Regions from separate parts of the Clostridium thermosuccinogenes genome, predicted to be linked through region 1. Evidence: riboswitches for the same ligand, from Rfam matches in the RefSeq annotation. Region 1 holds a riboswitch; the other holds the start of a gene.
What was found. A riboswitch is a leader RNA that binds a small molecule or an ion and turns the genes downstream of it on or off. The one in region 1 is predicted to bind lysine.

Region 1 (10,354 bases):
GAATTCGGTGCTCATTCCTGTGGAAATTATCACTGCCTTGCCTGTACCGCTGGACACGCTGGTACCTGCAAAAATAAGGTTCGGAATTTCAAATCTGGAAAGACCTTCGCGTAAAACAGGATCATAAGCCTTACGCACCGGATTGGATTCCCCGGTCAGTGTGGATTGATTCACCTGTAGGTCACTGCTTGCAATCAGACGCGCGTCTGCCGATATCTTATCACCCTCCTCAATAAGCATGATATCACCAGGAACCAAATCCTCCGCCAGTATTTGCTGCTCTTGTCCATCTCTGATGACTCTTGTATAGGAAGGCAGCATTTTTTTCAGAGCTTCGGTTGCTTTGCCCGCACGATGCTCCTGCCAGTAACTGAATATACCATTGATGATATTAACCATCCAGATAGCGATGCCCAGCTGGGGCATATCAGCTACAAAGGCAATAATGCCGCCGGTCCACAAAAGTATAGCCATTAAGCCAGTGAAGTTGGACAGGAAAACCAGAATGGGGGACTTGTCCTTTTTCTCGCTTATTATATTCCTGCCGTACTTTTGTTGCCTTCTTTTTGCCTCTTCCGAAGTAAGACCATTGGCATTTGTGTCCAGTAATTTGCATGCGTCTTCAACTGTAAGCTTGCATATGTTTTCAGTACTTTTTTCTTTCAATGCTTCATTCTTTTTCTCCATATAATATTCCTCTCTATACCAAAATAGTGCTATAAAACTAAATGCTAATACAATAGCACACTTTGTTATTTGTTGCATCTTCGGAATATTTTGATATTATCCTTATTCTCTCAGACTTTTGTAACCCGCATAAAATATAATATGGTTTTGTTCTTAACCAAGTTTTTTCTTCTTTTTTTCAATCTTTTTTAGTTTTCCTTTTTGAAAAATTAATTATTTATATGGATTATTTCCACTTTTCTCATGGAAGGCAGACTTAAAAGTAATACACAAAAAAGACCGGTAGATTAATAGATCAATTAAAAAGCCTTTGCAGCAGGATTTTATGTATTAACCCGCTGCAAAGGCTTAAGCCTGTAAACTATGGTCTATAACATACGATTATCATCATTCAGGCTTTTAATCACCAGACTGTTACTCGATCTTCAGGAGCGAGGTAAAGCATGTCGCCTTCCTCAATGCCATAGGTATCATAGAACTCCTGGAAATTCCTAAGCACCTGATTTACCCTGAATTTATTGGGCGCATGCACATCCTGGGTTGCCAAAAGCTGATAAATCTGGTTAGTGGCTGTCATACGCCATATTCTCGCATTGCTTTCAAACAGTTCTTTATAGTTTACGTCCTCCATATTAGCAGCAATATCCAGTATGCAAGCCATGGCTCCGATATCAGCCACATTTTCAGATAATGTCAGTGCACCGCTAACAACGGCACCTGGTGCAATCTCAAGTCCTTCATACAAATCAATGACCTGCTGGCATTTTTGCTGGAAGGTTATATAATCTTCATCCTTCCACCAGTTTTTCATATTTCCGTCTTTGTCAAACTGAGCCCCATTATTGTCAAATGCATGGGTGATCTCATGGGCTATCACCGTGCCTATACCACCCAGATTCTGCTCCCTCGACGCATTGACATCATAGAAGGGAGCCTGCAGAATTCCGGCAGGGAAAATTATTTCATTGCTGGTGGCATTATAAAAAGCATTTACCATATGAGGGGGAATTGACCACTTTGACTTGTCTACCGGCTTGGACAGCAAGCTCTTTGAATACTTGGCCTGGGCCGCAGTAATGGCAAGTATGTTGCCCAAGAGGGACCCACCCTCATCATAAGACTTAATTTCAATATTGCTCAACGGATCTTCCCAAGTATCCGGATATCCGATCTTGAGCTTTATTGCCTTCAGCTTGGATATCGCTGCTGCTTTGGTTTCATCCGTCATCCAGTCCAGAGCCTGTATGCGCTTCTCAAATGCAGCAATAATTTCCGATACAATATCCTCAACGTCTTTCTTAGCTTCTTCGGAGAAATACCTCTCTACGTATATCCTTCCCAGGTAACTGCTCATAACTGAATTAAGCATGTTAAAAGCTTTATCTTCCTGGCTCAAAGTGCTGTCGATTCCCATAAATGCACTGTTAAATGCATTGATTGCATTTTCCAGGTCTTCCGACAAGAAGGAAGCGGTATTTATCACCAGATAATAACGCGCATAATCTTTAAGCACTTCCAGGTTTTCATCGGTCATGAGCTCTCCTGTTTTTCTCATAAGACCCACATCTGTAATTATGACATTTTCTACATTTTCATATCCCAAATCTTTCAGGTATTTCTTGATATCAACACCTTTAAACATGTCTGCCACTTCATCAACAGTCATCGGATTATAAATATTTTCCACTCTGCTGGCCTCCTCATTGCTGAGGGTGGATGCAGCGACAATCTTTTCAAAAGCATAGATGTCCTGAGCGCTCTTCAGGGCGCTTTCTTCAGTAGACCCAGTAAGAATGAACATCTGCGCGATGAAGTTTTCATAAAGAGCCTTTATCTGAGGATTTTCATTCAACATGTATACGGATGGCAGAGCCGTGGAAAGTCCTGAACCGTACAGGACATAGCGGCTGCTGTCAACGAAGTCGATAGAAGGACCAAAGCCGAACAAAAGGCTCAAGCCAATTTCATTTTCAAACTGCGCTGATATGTCAATAAGCTCCTGCACAGTTTTAGCTTCACTTATTCGGTCCAAATACGGCTTTATAGGTTCTATTCCCTCTTTATTACGGTTTTCTACATCAACTATAGTGCTGTAGAAATCTGCCATTTTCTGCTCTATAGTGCCTTCCTGCCAGGTATCTGCATTATCAATGAGATCCTTTACTATGGCTTTTAATTTATTGCTGTTGTTGATATCAACTTCACTAAAGGAGCTGTATGTAGGATAACCTGCAGGCAGTTTGGCAGTTTTTAACCAGTCCTTGTTGACTGCATAGTAAAAGTCGTCCTGAGGTCTCGTTTCTGAAAGCTTTTCTATGCGGTCCAGAATAATATTGAGCTGATTCTGGGTCAGAAAATCCTCTGCGCCAAAATTGCCGTTTCCATATCCATTAATGATACCGGCCTGAACCAGCCTGCTGACATCACCAGCATTTTCCGCAGGAACATCGGAAAAGGCCAGCTTCGGCTTTACAATGGGGAGCTCACGAATTGAGCGGCTTATTATAACAGCAAATTCCAGGCGGGTTATGTTCTCCGACGGATTTAATTCACTTCCCGGAATTCCGTCTATAATTCCGTTGGCAACAGCAATCCCGAGCTCATCTGCGAATTCCGGGCTTACCCTGTCGGCATCAGAAAAAACACTGATATCTCCTTCAGTTTTGCTAAGCGCTCCGGTGCCTATCGTCTCAAGGAGACGTGCAACAGCCTGCTCCCGGGTAACATACTGTACCGATTCAGCAGCATATACGGGTAATACGCTAAAAATCAGTACAAAACACAAAAATACGCTTACTATTTTACGTTTAAGTCCTGTCATATACTATCTCCTTTTCTGTTCAAACATCCCTGCGATGATTTGAATATTTTTCCTTTATTATAATATAAATTTGGCATAATGTCCAATATTGCCGCATTTAGTTGGCTTCCATAGTAATCTGGGACATTAAAAGCAAATACATGTATTTTTTATAAGAATCTGATATTAAAATATCAGCAAAAAGCAGAATTATTAAAATATGCAATCTGCAAAGAAAAATACCTTGCCTAAGGCCTCCTGCCGCTTACTTTTTGAAGCTTCCGGCGGCTTCGACCAGTCCTGTTATTATTTATCAAGGCGTTAAAAAAGGAATCTCGCAATTGCAAGACTCCTTAAATTTCAATTTTTTATATTTCAGCCTTCCATAATCCATGCAGATTACAGTACTCATAAACTGTTCCCTGACTGACCTCTGCAAACTCCGCCTTAGGTTCCATCCCAGGCTTTAGATAAACTATTTCCAGCTTATCATCGGTTTCCAGACCGATCCATTCAATATGATGTTCAGGGATCATCGGATGCACGACTGAACCGATTTGAACTTTGATTTTTCCACCTTCTTTGGTTATGGCCGGAACATGCTTTTCCTTCGCACCATCCGAAGTATTAGCTACCAGTTTGTTCATCGGGCGCTCACAACAGGTCAGGGTTCCTCCCCCGTTTTTCAATAAAGCCACCATGTTGCCGCATACCTCACAACGATAAAAAACAGCATTGGACATTGTAAAACCTCCTCTTTGGATTATATTTATAGCTTGCAGTCATGTTAGTGATAATATTCATCTTATTGTTAATAAATACCACATTATTTTATCACTAAACAGGAAATATTATCCATAAGCTGCATGAGCTCAGGAAGCTTATAAATCCCTAACAAAATCGTGCTCAGTATACCTCATTTGTTCTGCGTCTTTATACCTTAAATTAACTGCATTAAATCTGGTTTAAGGTGCGTTTTAAGAATTCCCTGGTGCGTTCCTGCGCAGGGTTGTTGAAAATCTGCTCCGGACTTCCTTCCTCAACTATTACTCCGTTGTCCATAAACACCACGCGGTCGGAAACTTCCTTGGCAAAACCCATTTCATGGGTAACCACCAGCATGGTAAGACCGGTTTCAGCCAGCTCCTTCATAACTTTAAGGACCTCGCCCACCATTTCCGGGTCCAGCGCCGATGTCGGTTCATCAAACAGCATTACATCCGGCTCCATTGATAATGCTCTGGCTATAGCCACACGCTGTTTTTGTCCTCCCGACAGCTGTCTCGGTTTTGCATTCACATATTGGTCCATTCCAACAACTTTCAGGTACTTCATAGCCACTTTTTCGGCCTCTTCCCTGGAGCGTTTCAAGACCTTCATCTGCCCTACTATGCAGTTTCCTAAAACATTGTGATTGTTAAACAGGTTGAATTGCTGGAAGACCATCCCCATCTTTGTACGGTATTCATATATATCATGACCGTCGTCTAAAATATTCTGCCCTTTATAAATAATTTGGCCGCCACTCGGCTTCTCCAACAGATTAATACAGCGAAGCAGTGTCGATTTTCCAGATCCGGAGGAGCCGATGATACAAACCACTTCTCCTTTAGCAACTGAAAAATTTATGTCTTTTAGTACTTCATGACCTCCAAAGGACTTGCTCAAGTGCTGGATATCGATAACTTTTTCCATGGATTACACCCCTTTGTCTATATCCGGCTTGCTTAGCCATTTTTTGTCCTGACTTGCATATTCTGAGGTATTTCTGCTTGTATTTGACCCGCATGCAGGACATAATTCTCCGGGCCATCCATCTTCTTTTCAAGGTAGCGAAGAATCCTTGTAACCGAATAGGTCATAATAAAATATATAATGCATGCAATAAAGAACGGTTCAAAGAATTTAAACGTACTGCCAGCAATTGATTTGGTCTGGAAATACAGCTCAGTAACAGAAATAACATTTAGCACCGAGGTATCCTTAATATTGATCACAAACTCATTGCCTGTTGCCGGCAGTATATTACGAATGGCCTGCGGCAGCACTACATTGAACATTGTCTGGGTATGGTTCATGCCTATGGCCTGGGCTGCTTCATACTGGCCTTTATCTATGGAAATTATGCCCCCGCGGATAATTTCCGCCATATAAGCTCCAGTATTTATCGAAACTACTAGAATTGCTGCCACCATACGGTTCATATCCAGCCCAAAGGCTTGGGCAGAGCCGTAAAATATAACCATTGCCTGCACAATCATGGGGGTGCCCCGGAATATTTCTATATATGCTGAAAGAACAGCATTTGCAACTTTTAAAATCCACCTTTTAGCTCCTCTTTCCGGGACTGGAATGGTACGGATAACTCCCACCACCAAACCAATGACAAAACCAAAAACAGTACCGATTATAGAAACCAGCAGAGTCACACCCGCTCCCCTAAGAAGCATAGGCCAGTATTTTGATATTATTTGTAGAATAAGCTCAAAGCTCATTTTGCCCCTCCTTTAATCATAAATGAAACCGAATGCGTAAAAATGCACTCGGTTTCCATAAATCCTGTTTCTAATACCGGGATGTCAATTTGATGCCGGCTGGTTTTTTATTGCGGCATCCATAATGCTTATGCGTTCCTCTTCCGAGATACCTGCCAGTATTTCATTGATTTTATTTTTCAGATCACTGCCTTTTTTGATACCTACTGCAATTGACGTATCTTCCTCCGATGTCTCAAATCCATCGGTGAACACCACCATCTTGAAGTTTGGATTGGCAGCTTCAGCACTGACCCCTTCAGGGCGTTCGGACACATATCCGTCAATTACTCCCGATTCAAGGGCAGTTCTCATGGCAGGAAAATCATCCATGGCTGTCTGCTTGTCTACTCCCTCAATCTGATCTATTACCGTATAATGGAATGTGTTTAGCTGGGCAGTTATTTTTGCACCCTTGAAATCCTGTATTGAGGTTGCATTCTCATATTTGGAGCCTTTTTTTACAACCATAACCAGATCAGACTTATAGTAATCATCGGTAAAGTCGATGGATTCCTTACGTTCTGCCGTTGGTGACATGCCTGCAATTATCGCATCGATTTTGCCTGATGTCAGTGCCGGTATAAGGCCAAGCCATTCGGTCTTTACAATAACCAGCTCTTTTCCCAGCCCTTCTGCAATTCTCTTGGCAATTTCCACATCATATCCACCGGCGTATTCAGAACTGCCGTCTATTTTCACCGCACCACCGGAATCATCCGTCTGGGTCCAGTTAAAGGGCGGATAGCCTGCTTCCATACCCACCTTAAAGGTTTTGTCATCACTTTTTCGGCATCCTGACAAAAATACGGATAATGCTATGCATGCTGCTGCCAATAAAGATATTTTTTTCTTCATGAAACTCCCCCTAATTGTTAACCATGATAGCCCTTACTACCATATTATGTTTACTTTCATGTTTTGCAACATTAAATTATGATAAAATAACAAATGTCTGTACCTGGCAACACTATTCAGCTTTTTATGCTCTTTTACTTACCAAAAAAGACCTGAGGCATTCTCAGGTCTTAGTGTCAACAGTCACACCTAGTCCTTCTTTTGCCAATGAGATAGCACAACTCAATAAATCAGGCTTATTTATTGAGACAGTCTTGCAGCTCTTAACTGCAAGCCCAGCAAATAGCACTGAGTATACTATTCGCTTCGGCAGCGTTTCCTTCTCAATAGCATCATCGCTTCTCAAACTCCTCTAAAGACTGTTAAACGCCGCGCCTCTACCTCACCTGTCAAAAGTGAGGCTTGTTCTATTAAATTATACATATAGTCTACAACAACATATTACTGCTGTCAACATACTTTGATATTTTTTGCAAAACAGCGCATAAATAATACTACATCAGAAAAAGAACAAACTGACCGAATATCAAAAATCTACCATAAGCAAGCAAATTTAAACAGTTACGGTGGTGTTACGCATCTCCTTAGCTTTATACAAAGCCATATCCGCAGCCCTTATAAAACCCTCCAGTGAAGGCTCCAGAGAAGGAAAAGCCGTATTAACCCCCATGCTGATTGTAACCCAACGGGAAGCCGCGGAATGTTCATGGGGTATGGAAAGCTCTTCCACCTTTTTTCTCATCCGCTCTGAAAGCAAATAGGCTTCCTCCTTTTCAATGCCGGGCAGCAGTACTCCAAACTCTTCTCCTCCGTACCTGGCAACAAAATCTGTAGGACGCTCCAGGCAGCTCGACAAAGCTTCTGCTATCCTTCTTATACATACATCTCCGGCCTGATGTCCATAATTATCATTATATGCCTTGAAAAAATCCACATCCACTATAATCAGAGACAGTGGCATAGAATAGCGCTTGCACCTGTTCCACTCTGCCTCTATTGCCTTGTCAAAGGCGAAACGGTTGAAAACTCTGGTTAAGCTATCTGTTTGCGAAAGTATATCCAGCTTATGGTTTGCCTCCTCCAATTCCTTGTTCACCCGTTTTAACTCTTCGTTCTTTTCCTGTATTATCTTTCTGTTTTTAAAGTCCTCAATCTGCTTTTTATATCTCATGTATGATATAGCCAAAGATATCATTAAAAAGGTACTGCTGTTCAAATTATTGGCATACTGTACATAGTTGGATTTTTGAAAGCGGAGCATAAAAGCCATAAATATTATGTGAACCGGAAGATAGATAAGCAACATAGTTACAGGTTTGTAGTAAGGAATTACCGAAACAGCCACAGTGGCCATTATATATACAATGACCTACCCATATGTCAGCTGATCCAGCACCGATATCAACGCGCACCATATCAGGATATAAATGGTAAAAGCCACAAAAACCACCCGTATGACTTTTGCATGCTTAGAGATGTTTGCGCCTAATCTGCTAAATACCACCAAAAACACTATCATTGTCACAAGTAAGAGTATATACATGATACCATAGTAAATGCCAGGTTTTTCGAATACGCTCCCTTTTTTGAAAATGCAATAAGCCGTTATCACCATCATTTCAATAATGATGGAAGTTATAAGTGTAACCTTCGCCCTGGCCAGATTAATTTTATCGATTTCCTGTTCAAATTCTTCTTTATGTTTATCCTGAACCGATAATATCAAAAATTCTTTAATCCAATTTATAATATCTATTTTCATTATACAACACCTGTTTCCGGCTTCATTTTCTCTAAGCATGCCATATGCAAGGCAGCAACGTACTAAATGATGAATTCAGCCGTTGTAATCCAAGTAGCTCATCGTACCTTCCTTTACATCCCTTTTTGAAAAACAGCCTGCCAGCAAAGAAGAGTACAAGCCTAGGACACAAAATCATAATATCACAATTTTGTTTACTTTTACATAATTTTACGTCAAATTATAATATAAATTATTGGCTTAAAAGCAAAATAGCCACATCTAATATGGGTTAACCTGCAAAATTTGATAGATGCGATATGTATAATGAAAACGCTATTCATGTTTTTCGCGCTGACATAACAAGTCAGATCCATTGCAGAATTATACAAAAAATATTCCCAAAAAACTATATTCGCCTGTAATAAATACAGGCGAATATCTGCATATAAGGCATATAATCTCCAAAATTGAAAGTTATTTATGTTTTGCCGATCCTGCTATAGATTTTCATTTTTCAAGGCGTCCAGAATATTCTCCCTGCCTATCTTTCTCATAGAATAAATCATGCTGGAAAATACCACCAGGAATACACACGCTATGCTGATCAGTATGCCTTGTGTAGGCAGATAGAAGGCCATATCGACGCCCTCATTTACGCTTTGATATATCAGGTACGTAAGGAATATGGATACCGGCAGTCCGTAAATCAGTGCTTTCAGTCCGTAAAATATGCATTCGAAATTCATCATCCGCCTGAAACTCCTATCGGTCATGCCCACTGACTTCAACATGGCAAATTCCCTTCTCCTCAGGTTGACATTGGTGGATATGGTATTGAACACATTAGCTATGGTTATGAGGGATATCAGTATGATGAACCCATAGGAGAAAACCGACAGTATGGTGATGAGGTTCCGGTTGTCCTGCAGCATTTCAGCAACATTGTATATGTCCGTAGAACTAAGGCCTGCATCACTAAGTATCTTCTTCATATCCTCCTCTGCTTTGAAAGGTTTGTCGGAACTGAAACACATATAACCATTCCACTCCGGCTCAATATCAGCAAACAAGGACTTCTCCGCACCGGTATCAATGATAATCAGCACGGTATCTTTGTAAGCATAATCTTGTATACCGAAAGGAGCTTTGTCCGCCACAGCTGCTATTGCAATATCTGTTCTTCTCCTGTTCCCTTTTCCGTCGCTGTCACCATAGCCCACTGATAATGATAAGGTTTCAGGCTTATGCTCATCAAAAATGCTGGTATTCCTGTATTTTTGCATGTTTTGGTCGAAGAAATGCTGTTTGTCTACAAGAATTCCTGCCGGTGAAGCAGGGTTTTCAAACAGGGACTCCTCCAGACCCAACTCCCGCACATAATCGGTAAATGTATCATGGTCCACGCTGTATAAATCTACATGTACAAGAGCATCCTGCCCCTCAGATATATGACCCTGGCTCACCTTTTCCTCATACCAGGCTCCCTGCACCTGTTCTTTTTGGACTTTCACATCACAGTAAGTGTATCTTACCAACGCACCTTCCTTCACACTGTCCAAACTGAGGATATCATTAAAGGCACTGATTGTGGAATCCTTCAGACTTTTACTGTCTATACTATATAGAAGATCATATTTTTGATTCTCATAGACATTCATGACGCTGTCCCTTAAATACATGGAAAAGGCAGAAACCGACACAAACAGAACCACGCTTATAAACAGCGATATT
Region 2 (10,354 bases), 970 kb from region 1:
GGCGTCCGCAATTGCCAGTGCGGTACCGCTGGGAGCGTCAATTTTTTGATTGTGATGCATTTCTATAATCTCTATATCAAAGTTGTTTTCCAGAACTTTTGCTGCTTTTTTGACCAGGTCCACCATCAGATTCACGCCCAGGGACATGTTTGCTGAAAAGAACACCGGAATAGAGCCGGAGGCGGCTTCCAGCGCCTTTACATTTGCCTGGGACAATCCTGTTGTTGCCATTACGAGAGCAACTTTTCGGGATACGGCAAAGTCAAGCACATCATTAAAAGCAGACGGATGAGAAAAATCAATTACGACGTCCACTTCAACATTGCAGCTTTTCAAATCTGTAAAAACCGGATAAGGATTGCTTATTGCATCGTTTTTATCATAACCTGCTACTATTTTCAAGTTATCAAACTGTGATGACAGCCTGGTAATAACCTGGCCCATTTTTCCGTTGCATCCACTCATTAATATTCTTATCATTTGATATCACACTTTCTTCCTTTAATGAACGTAGTATATTATAAAGCTTTATAGATCGTACTGCGCGAATTTCATCGATTACTGCTTTGACTAATTCTAATATATTTATTTTGTTATTAGTTTATAATTCCGTAGTTTCTCATCGCTTTTTTTAGTATTTCCAGATTTTTTTCGCTTATATCCACCAAAGGCATGCGGCATTTACCCACGTTCATGCCCATGAGATTCATTGCTGCTTTTATCGGTATGGGACTTACTTCAACAAAGAGAGCTTTTATAAGATCGAGGACTTTAAGCTGCAGCTCCCTGCTGCCGGCAACATCGCCTTCCAGATATTTGGCTACTATATCGTGGGTATCCTTCGGTATGATGTTAGCCATAACTGAAATAACTCCACATGCTCCATAGGCCATAAATGGAAGTATCTGTTCATCATTGCCGGAATAAATATAGAAATCTTTCCTGCAGAGATTGATTACTTCACCCACCTGGGCAAGGTTGCATTCCTTTATAGCTAAGATATTTTCAATTTCCGACAGGGCTTGGATGGTTTCAGGATTGATGTTCAAATTGGTTCTGGAAGGTACGTTATAAAGTACTATCGGGATTTTCACACTGCCGGCTATGGCCTTGAAATGCTCATAAAGCCCTTTTTGTGTAGTTTTGTTATAATAAGGAGTTACACTTAAGATTGCATCAGCACCTGCAGCTTCAGCACGCTTGCTGAGCTCTACCGCATGCCGTGTATCGTTGCTTCCTGCACCTGCAATTACCGGTAATCTTTTGTTGACTTTTTCAACGGTAAATCTGATGGTCTCTATGTGTTCATCGTCGGGCATAGTTGAAGCTTCACCTGTAGTACCACAAATTATTATTGCATCAGTACCTTCGCTGATCTGAAATTCGATCAGCTCTTCAAGTTTTCCAAAGTCAACTCCATCATCGGTAAATGGGGTTACTATTGCTACACCTGAACCTTTGAACAACGGTTTACGCATTTAGATACATCCTTTCCTCAAAAATATGTACTCGCATATCAGTTTATGCATCAACAGGCATAAACGATCATGCATGAACTTCCGTTAGTTAAAACAGTTGGCAGACTAAATCTGCCAACTGCAATATATACTATTTGCTCCACATTTTTATCAATTCCTGTGCGATCTGAACAGCATTGGTAGCAGCGCCTTTTCTTATGTTATCGGCGACTACCCAAAGGTTAACTCCGCTTTCAACACTTTCATCACGACGGATTCTGCCAACAAAGGTTTCATCCCTTCCGCTAGCGTTTATTGGCATAGGATAGACGTTATTTTCAGGATCATCCTGCACTACGATACCAGGAGCATTTTTCAAAACCTCTTTCAGTTCGTCAACATCAAACTGATTTTCGAACTCCACATTTATGGATTCGCTATGGCCGTTAAAAACAGGAACCCTTACAGTTGTTGCGGTTATCCTTAAGCTCTGGTCACCCAGGATTTTCTTCGTCTCAAATACCATCTTCATTTCCTCTTTGGTATAGCCATTGGGGAGGAAAACGTCTATATGGGGCAAAACATTGTTTGCTATCGGATGGGGGAACTTAGCCGGCGGCTTTCCCCGAAGTCCTTCCTCAAGATCCATATACCCTTTCATACCAGCGCCGGATACAGCCTGGAAGGTGGTATAGACTATCCTCTTTATTTTATACTTTTTGTGAAGCGGGTTCAAAGCCACAACCGCCTGGATAGTTGAACAATTGGGATTGGCTATGATACCCTTGTTCCATTCTATATCCTGCGGGTTGACTTCGGGAACTACCAGAGGCACAGTGGGATCCATTCTCCATGCACTGCTGTTGTCGACAACAACACATCCCTTTGAAGCGGCTATGGGTGAGAACTTTTGACTTGTGCTGGCTCCTGCGGAGAAGAGAGCAATGTCAATCCCGCGGTCAAAAGAATTTTCCGTCAGTTCTTCCACCGTATACTCTTTTCCGTTGAAAGTTATTTTTGATCCTGCCGATCTGCTTGAAGCAAAGAAATATATATTATCAATAGGTAGATTTCTTTCTTCCAGTACCTTGATAAAAGTCCTTCCCACCATTCCGGTTGCGCCTACTACCGCCAGATTCACTTTTTTCATATCGAGAACCCCCTTGTTCTTCAATTTTACTTTATTATTGCTTTACACTTATAAATTAATGTAAATTAAAAAAGCTGGTTTGGAGTACCAGCAGTTCTGTAAAAATTGTCTTGGATCTTGTTTATGATCCTGTAAATTGAACTGATAGCGCTCCATCATTTTACTGATGACAATTATATGGCTATTAACCATATAACCAGGAAGGACCACAAAAGGGATGATCATCCTTCGGCGTTTGACCCTTTCCGTCAGCATCATTAAAGCCCTTTCTTTTCAGCGGACGTACTATTGAAAAACGCACCTCTATCATTTTTACCATATTCATTTTATTTATAATAACATCCAAAGATTCTAATGTCAAATGAAATTTGCTGCTTTTACAGCTATCTTTTATATTATATTTCGCATCCAGTGATTTGATGATTGTCTCCATTGCGAAAGGTAAATTGTTACAATATTATTAAAAAATCAAAATCAGTAGGGAAAATCGATATTGCTGTCGAATAACTAACTGTTAATTTATGCAGTACTGTCTATACATAGGATAAATTGGAGGAGCTTATGAAAAAACATATTAAAATAATATTTACTGTCATTTTTGTACTTAGCATCTTTATAAATTCCGGATTTTCGGCAAGCGCCGCCATAAATGTACCAGAAAAGATAAGGATCGGATTGTACTTTACAGATAAGGCGTCCGGTATCAACACGGCTGTCTGCAGCTTTAATGTAAACGCTGCCAAAGGATTGACCATAAACTCCCTGGAGGACGGCAAGCTTGTCTTATTGTTTGAAGAAACGACAAACAATATTGTTACTATAAGAAAAGATTCCTTCTTTATTAATACAAACGGAGTGTTGACAGAATATACTCCCGGAAAGGAGCCTGCAAAGCAGGGAGAGAAGATTGGACCTTATCATGTGAGGATAGGGGGAGATTACAAAGATGCCAAGGCTGCCAGAGCTCAGGCAGACGCTTTGAAAAAGAAAGGCATAGACGCATATGTCGCATATGCAGATTGCTGGCAGGTATGGACCGGATTCTTTACCGACGAGGCAACTGCTGAAAAATATATGGCTGAAACTCTGAAACCGGCATTGGGGAATGGGGATACCACAGTTAGCACCGTATCTCAGTCCTCAAAAAGCATTGTGGTTCAAAACAGCAAAGGGGAAGCTGCCATGGTTTATTGCAGCAGCAAAGGAGTACTGCAGATACAACCCAGGACAGAAAATGATCCCTATTCTTTGACCATAAACAACACCAACAGCTACAGGGGGGATCTGGAAGTAAGGCGGCTGCAGGACAGCGACATGACAGTGACAAACGTACTGCCTCTGGAGCAATACCTATATGGTGTTGTTCCGGCAGAAATACAAGCTTCGTCTCATCCTGAGGCTTTGAAAGCTCAGGCAGTGGCTGCGCGTACATACACCCTTTCTAGCTTGAACCGGCACGAAACTCTTGGGTTTGATCTGTGTTCCACCACCCATTGTCAGGTATACAAAGGCCTGAGTACCGAAGATGCCCGCTCCAACAAAGCAGTCGATGATACTGCGGGCAAAAAGGTTCTGTATAAAGGAAGTCTTGCCGAAGTGTTCTATTTCAGTTCCAGCGGAGGAAGGACTGAGGATTCAAAGAATGTATGGGGAGGAGACGTACCCTATCTGAAGAGCGTAGAGGATAAATATGAGTCCGGTGACTCATGGAAATACAACTGGGAAGTGACCATGACCTCTCAACAAGTGAAGGATCGTATGCTGCAATTGGGCTATGACACCGGAGACATATTGAACATCGTCATAACCCAGTATTCCGAAGCCGGGAGGGCAATAGAGATGGTGGTGCGCGGCACAAAAGGTGAAGCCGTGTTCACCAAGGCAAAATGCAGGTCTGCGTTTTCGCTGGATAGCCAGCTCTTTACCATAACCACCGACGCCGGAGTTTCGGTAAAGGGTGCCGGGAAGACCTCTCCGAAGGTACAATTGTCCGGCAGCAAGGTTATGACAGCCAACGGAGTAAAAACCATAGGCGCAGGATCGGGCAGCGGACTGATGGTGATAGGTGCGGACAATAAATTAAAGCCTATCACTGCGGTGCCGACAACATACACATTTACGGGCAAAGGATGGGGCCATGGCGTAGGAATGAGCCAGGAAGGAGCAAAAGGTATGGCCGAAGCCGGATTTACCTATGATGAGATTTTAAAGCATTACTTTACCGGTGTCGATGTTGAATAAAATGTAAAATTTGGCCTAAAATACTCTGTGAATAGTCATGGAGTATTTTTTTGCCTTTGGCATTGTAAATGGAGCCGCTTTGTTGTATGATTTTGAAATGGACGAAATTGATGTAAGTTTAAATTACTCCAAATTTCGCAAAAATGTAACCCTTTACGGAATTGAAAGAGCAGGTAAAAAAGTGCGAGTTGCTTATGAGATTGATGTATTCTGTTTTGATGCGGAAAAGCAGGATCATTTCAATCAAAACGGAAAGAACCGCATGCATCATGCAGGCAACTTCATCTTCTATAAAGTAAGGTTTGCTGCTGATGATATTTTGTAAAGGAACGAAGATTTCTTAATAAATACTTAAGGATAGCAGGGATTAATGATGAAGCTTAGTGATTTTTACTATGATTTGCCCGAAGAATTGATTGCCCAGGAACCTATAAAGGAGAGGGCGATGTCTCGCTTGCTCGTTTTGGACAGGGCGACGGGAAGTATAGAGCATAAGATATTCAAAGATATCATAAATTATCTGGACGCAGGGGACTGCCTTGTTTTGAACGACACCCGGGTAATTCCGGCAAGGCTTCTTGGGACAAGGGAAGATACCGGGGGCAAGATTGAATTTGTCCTTTTAAAAAGGATAGAAGAACGTGTCTGGGAAGTGATATTAAAGCCCGGAAGGCGTGCAAAACCGGGAGCCAGGTTTGTGTTTGGGGGAGGACTCCTAAAAGCTGAGATCATTGATATTGTGGAGGAAGGCAACCGGATTGTAAAATTTGAATATGACGGGATATTTGAAGAAATATTGGACAAGGTGGGTATTGTACCCCTACCGCCTTATATCACCCGAAGGCTTGACGATTCGGAAAGATATCAGACGGTCTATTCGAGATATAATGGTTCGGCGGCAGCACCCACGGCAGGTCTTCATTTTACGGAGGAGCTTTTGGACAACATTGCCAAGAAAGGTGTCAGCCTGGCCTACGTTACTTTGCATGTCGGCCTTGGCACTTTCCGGCCGGTGAAAACTGAGAACATCCAGGATCATAAAATGCACAGTGAGTTTTACAATATAAATGAAGAAGCCTGCAAAAAGATAAATGCTGCAAAAGAAAGCGGCAAAAGGGTGATAGCTGTTGGTACTACTTCCTGCAGGGTACTGGAAACGGCAGGGGATGAAACGGGTCTTGTGACTCCTCACAATGGCTGGACTGATATTTTCATATATCCCGGTTATAAATTTAAGGTGGTAGATGCCCTCATAACCAATTTTCATTTGCCCGAATCAACGCTTTTGATGCTTGTCAGCGCCTTGGCAGGCAAAGACAAGATCTTTGAAGCATACAGGGTGGCAATTGAGGAAAGGTACAGTTTTTTTAGCTTTGGGGATGCCATGTTTATAAAATAGGCTATAGGCATCGGCAAGCAATATTGAAATGTAATGAGGAAGGTGGAAAATGGCAGCAATAAGATACGAGCTCATTAAAAAATGCAAACAGACAGGAGCCAGGCTCGGAAGGGTGCATACCCCGCATGGTTCTTTTGATACTCCTGTATTCATGCCTGTTGGAACCCAGGCTACAGTCAAGGGTATGTCCCCGGATGAATTGAAGGAGATTGATGCAAAAATTATACTCAGCAATACATACCATTTATATTTGAGGCCAGGCCAGGAGATTATAAGGGAGGCCGGAGGGCTTCATAGTTTTATGAACTGGGACAGGCCCATATTGACCGATAGTGGAGGTTTCCAGGTTTTCAGCCTGGGCAGCTTCAGGAAAATTGAGGAGGACGGTGTTACCTTCAAGTCCCATATTGACGGCTCCCGGCATTTTATTTCCCCGGAGAAGGCAGTGGAAATTCAAAATGACCTGGGCTCCGATATAATAATGTGCTTTGATGAATGCACTCCCTACCCTGCTGAATATGATTATGCAAAAAAATCCCTCGAGAGAACCACCCGGTGGGCCAAAAGATGCAAGGAAGCTCACAAAAACACTGAAAGGCAGGCGCTTTTCGGTATAGTGCAGGGAGGAGTATACAAAGACTTAAGGGAGCAAAGCGCAAAGGAACTGGTGGCACTCGATTTCCCGGGTTATTCCATCGGAGGCTTAAGCGTTGGGGAACCGGCAGAGCTTATGTATGAAATGCTGGAATGCACAGTTCCTCTATTACCGGAAGATAAGCCCCGTTATCTTATGGGAGTGGGAAGCCCCGATTATCTCGTAGAGGGTGCGATAAGGGGAATTGATATGTTCGATTGTGTCCTGCCCACCCGTATTGGAAGGAACGGCACCGTAATGACCAGCAGGGGCAGGATTATCGTCAGGGATGCAAAATATGCCAGGGATTTTTCTCCCATTGACCCTGAATGCGATTGCTATGCCTGCAGAAATTTCACCAGGGCTTATATAAGGCATCTCTTAAAAGTTGATGAGGTTCTTGGCATAAGACTTACCACGTGGCACAATCTCAGATTCCTTATCAACCTTATGAAGAAGGTAAGGCAGGCAATTATGGAGGACCGCTTGGGAGACTTCAGGGATGAGTTTTTTGAAAATTACGGATACAGTAAAAAAGCGTGATTGCACCAAAATGGGGCGATTTTGGCCTGAAGAAGGAAAATTATGCTTTTCTATATAAAATAAAAATGTTATTATTTATATTATGATACTGAAACTACTTAGGAAACAGGAGGATAAAGTATGGAACAATTACAAGGAATACTAGGGATAGTCTTATATCTTGGATTCATGATAGGACTTATGTACCTGATAGTTGTCCTGCCTCAGAAAAGAAGGGACAAGAAGACAAGAGAAATGATAAATTCCATGAAGGTAGGCAGCAATGTCGTCACCATCGGTGGTATTGCAGGTAAAGTCATCAATATTAAAGATGACGAGGTGGTTATCGAGACCAGTGTGGAAAAGACTCAAATAAGGCTTAAAAAATGGGCTATCAAGGAAGTGGAAAAGCTCATCGAGGCTTAATTTGATAAGAATTTTCCGAAATAAGCGGTTAACTGGCCCAATATTCAGGTTTTTTTAGGTTTATGTTCTAAGTTAATGGAATATCCAATAAATTATAGTATCAAAGGGTAATTTATTGGGGGTGCTTTTGGTGAAAGAGATGGGCCAAAATTTCAAGTCGGCAATAAGTGAACGCATCAACCTGCTGAAAATATGCAAGGGTATAGGGATATCATACCTGATAACCATACCGATATTTGTAATACTCTCGGTGATACTTACATACACTTCATTCCCGGAGGATTACATAGCTCCTGCCGTGATTGTTACTACAGTCATCAGCATACTGTTCGCAGGTTCGACAGCTACCAGGAATTTGAAGAGCAAAGGGTGGCTGAATGGTGCTCTTGTTGGATTTATTTACATGCTTTTTTTGTATGTCGCAGGAAGTTTGGCTATAAGGGATTTTTCCGTTAACAGGCATGTGATTTCCATGGTACTGATCGGCGTGCTGTCAGGTTCCATCGGTGGAATTATTGGGATTAATTTTAGACACGGGTCCCATTCCAGATACAAGCCGGTAAAAAAGATAGCCCGGTGACGAATTTTGTCGGATAGGCCCATTGCTCATATGATTTAATCTTTTCAAAAAGCTTTGTGTATGTTATAATGTGCATAGCTAATTTTTAGCATTTACATAATGCAATCTGCAGAAATTTCATCGATGACTGATTAGCGGGTAACACCTGACCTGTAATGCGTTGTCGATGTGATTTGCAGCGAAGAAATTATGTCCATAGGAGGAAGATAAATGAAACATATTAAAACTATAAACGGAGCTTCTTTAAAAGACAGTTTGGTAGGCAGAGGATGTGGAGAATGCCAGACATCCTGCCAGTCCGCATGCAAGACTTCTTGCACCGTAGCAAATCAGAGCTGCGAAAAGAAATAATTTGCTTTGTCTGAATGCAGAAGCTTTAAATTTGTTGATTACATAAAAAGGTGAAAAGTGATTTAATTCCGCTTTTCACTTTTTTGTTGCTTTGGAAAGCTTGGCTTGCATTATGCTTTGAGATATATTAAACTTATACCGGTGAAGCAGCCGGGTGAAGAAGCTTGCGTCAGGCTTTCCGTTACAGCTATATAGTTTGGGCATGAATTCGGCAAAGGATGGATGTATTGATTGTTATGTTCTTTGAATCCTTTCGGAATAGCAATCACCCATTTCAGTCAGCTGAATTCAAACCGATTTTATATAGACATAAAAATTTTTAAAAAGAGGTCAAAGGGTATGATACATAAATTTTCAATGAAAGGCACAAATATAGTTGTAGATGTGAACAGTGGAGCTGTACATGTCTTTGATGATTTATCCTATGAAATTCTGGATTATTATAAAAAGTATGATAATGAAAAAATAATTGAAATGCTTTCCGACAGGTATGACAAGTTGGAAATAAAGGAAGCCCTGGAGGAAATCCAGAGCCTTGAAAAGGATGGGCAGTTATATTCGGAGGATATATATAAGGATCACCTTCCGGTCGGAGACGCAAAACCGGTGGTGAAGGCTTTATGCCTGCACATTTCCCACGACTGCAACTTAAGGTGCAAATATTGCTTTGCATCTACCGGTGATTTTGGCCGGCACCGTTCGGTAATGAGTCCGGAGGTGGGCAAAAAGGCCATTGACTTTTTGCTCAGGGAATCCGGCGGGAGAAGGAATCTCGAGGTGGATTTTTTTGGAGGAGAGCCGCTGCTCAATTTCGACACCGTCAAGGAAATTGTGAATTATGCTTTGGAAAAGGAAAAGGAGTACAATAAGCATTTCAGGTTTACAATAACCACCAATGCGGTGCTTCTTAATGAAGATCATAAGAAATTTATAAATGAGCATATGAGCAATGTGGTGCTCAGCATCGACGGAAGGCCGGAGGTAAACGACAGGATGCGCTTCCGGATAGACGGAACAGGGACTTATAAGGACATATTGCCGAAGATAAAGGATATGGCTGAATCGAGGAATCAGACCAATTACTATGTCCGGGGCACCTTTACCCGGGAAAACCTTGATTTTTCAAAAGATGTCATACATCTTGCAGATCAAGGCTTTAAGCAGATATCGGTGGAACCGGTGGTGGCAGCTAAGGACTCGGGCTATGACCTGAGGGAGGAGGACTTGCCGGTATTGTTTGAAGAGTATGAAAAGCTGGCTTATGAATATGTCAAGAGGCAGAAGGAAGGAAACGGTTTTAACTTCTTCCATTTCATGATCGATTTGAATCAGGGGCCGTGCATTGCAAAGAGGATTACGGGATGCGGAGCCGGACATGAATATCTTGCCATCACACCGGAAGGGGATATCTATCCCTGTCATCAGTTTGTGGGGATGGATGATTTCAAAATGGGAACAGTTATGGACGGAAAGCTGAATACCGGCATTCAGAATTATTTCAGTAACTCAAATGTATACACCAAAAAAGAATGCATGCAGTGTTGGGCAAGATTTTACTGCAGCGGTGGATGTGCAGCCAATGAATATCAGTTTA

Region 2: it holds a riboswitch for lysine, as region 1 does, so the genes downstream of both, CDO33_RS07445 (aspartate-semialdehyde dehydrogenase) here and CDO33_RS11650 (transporter substrate-binding domain-containing protein) in region 1, are expected to answer to the same signal.

Annotation. Positions count from the first base shown of each region.
Region 1 is NZ_CP021850.1:2,674,271-2,684,624, forward strand. It holds gene CDO33_RS11625 (cation-translocating P-type ATPase) at 1-687, opposite strand, end outside; gene CDO33_RS11630 (M13-type metalloendopeptidase) at 1,091-3,508, opposite strand; gene CDO33_RS11635 (desulfoferrodoxin family protein) at 3,856-4,230, opposite strand; gene CDO33_RS11640 (amino acid ABC transporter ATP-binding protein) at 4,442-5,182, opposite strand; gene CDO33_RS11645 (amino acid ABC transporter permease) at 5,215-5,982, opposite strand; gene CDO33_RS11650 (transporter substrate-binding domain-containing protein) at 6,067-6,879, opposite strand; lysine riboswitch at 7,085-7,267, opposite strand; gene CDO33_RS11655 (GGDEF domain-containing protein) at 7,433-8,065, opposite strand; gene CDO33_RS11660 (hypothetical protein) at 8,249-8,641, opposite strand; gene CDO33_RS11665 (ABC transporter permease) at 9,121-10,354, opposite strand, start outside.
Region 2 is NZ_CP021850.1:1,703,143-1,713,496, forward strand. It holds gene dapB (4-hydroxy-tetrahydrodipicolinate reductase) at 1-480, opposite strand, end outside; gene dapA (4-hydroxy-tetrahydrodipicolinate synthase) at 597-1,478, opposite strand; gene CDO33_RS07445 (aspartate-semialdehyde dehydrogenase) at 1,609-2,607, opposite strand; lysine riboswitch at 2,745-2,921, opposite strand; gene CDO33_RS07455 (SpoIID/LytB domain-containing protein) at 3,169-4,848, shown strand; gene CDO33_RS07460 (hypothetical protein) at 4,886-5,173, shown strand; gene queA (tRNA preQ1(34) S-adenosylmethionine ribosyltransferase-isomerase QueA) at 5,222-6,247, shown strand; gene tgt (tRNA guanosine(34) transglycosylase Tgt) at 6,297-7,424, shown strand; gene yajC (preprotein translocase subunit YajC) at 7,545-7,829, shown strand; gene CDO33_RS07480 (TIGR04086 family membrane protein) at 7,969-8,409, shown strand; gene scfA (six-cysteine ranthipeptide SCIFF) at 8,620-8,760, shown strand; gene scfB (thioether cross-link-forming SCIFF peptide maturase) at 9,100-10,354, shown strand, end outside.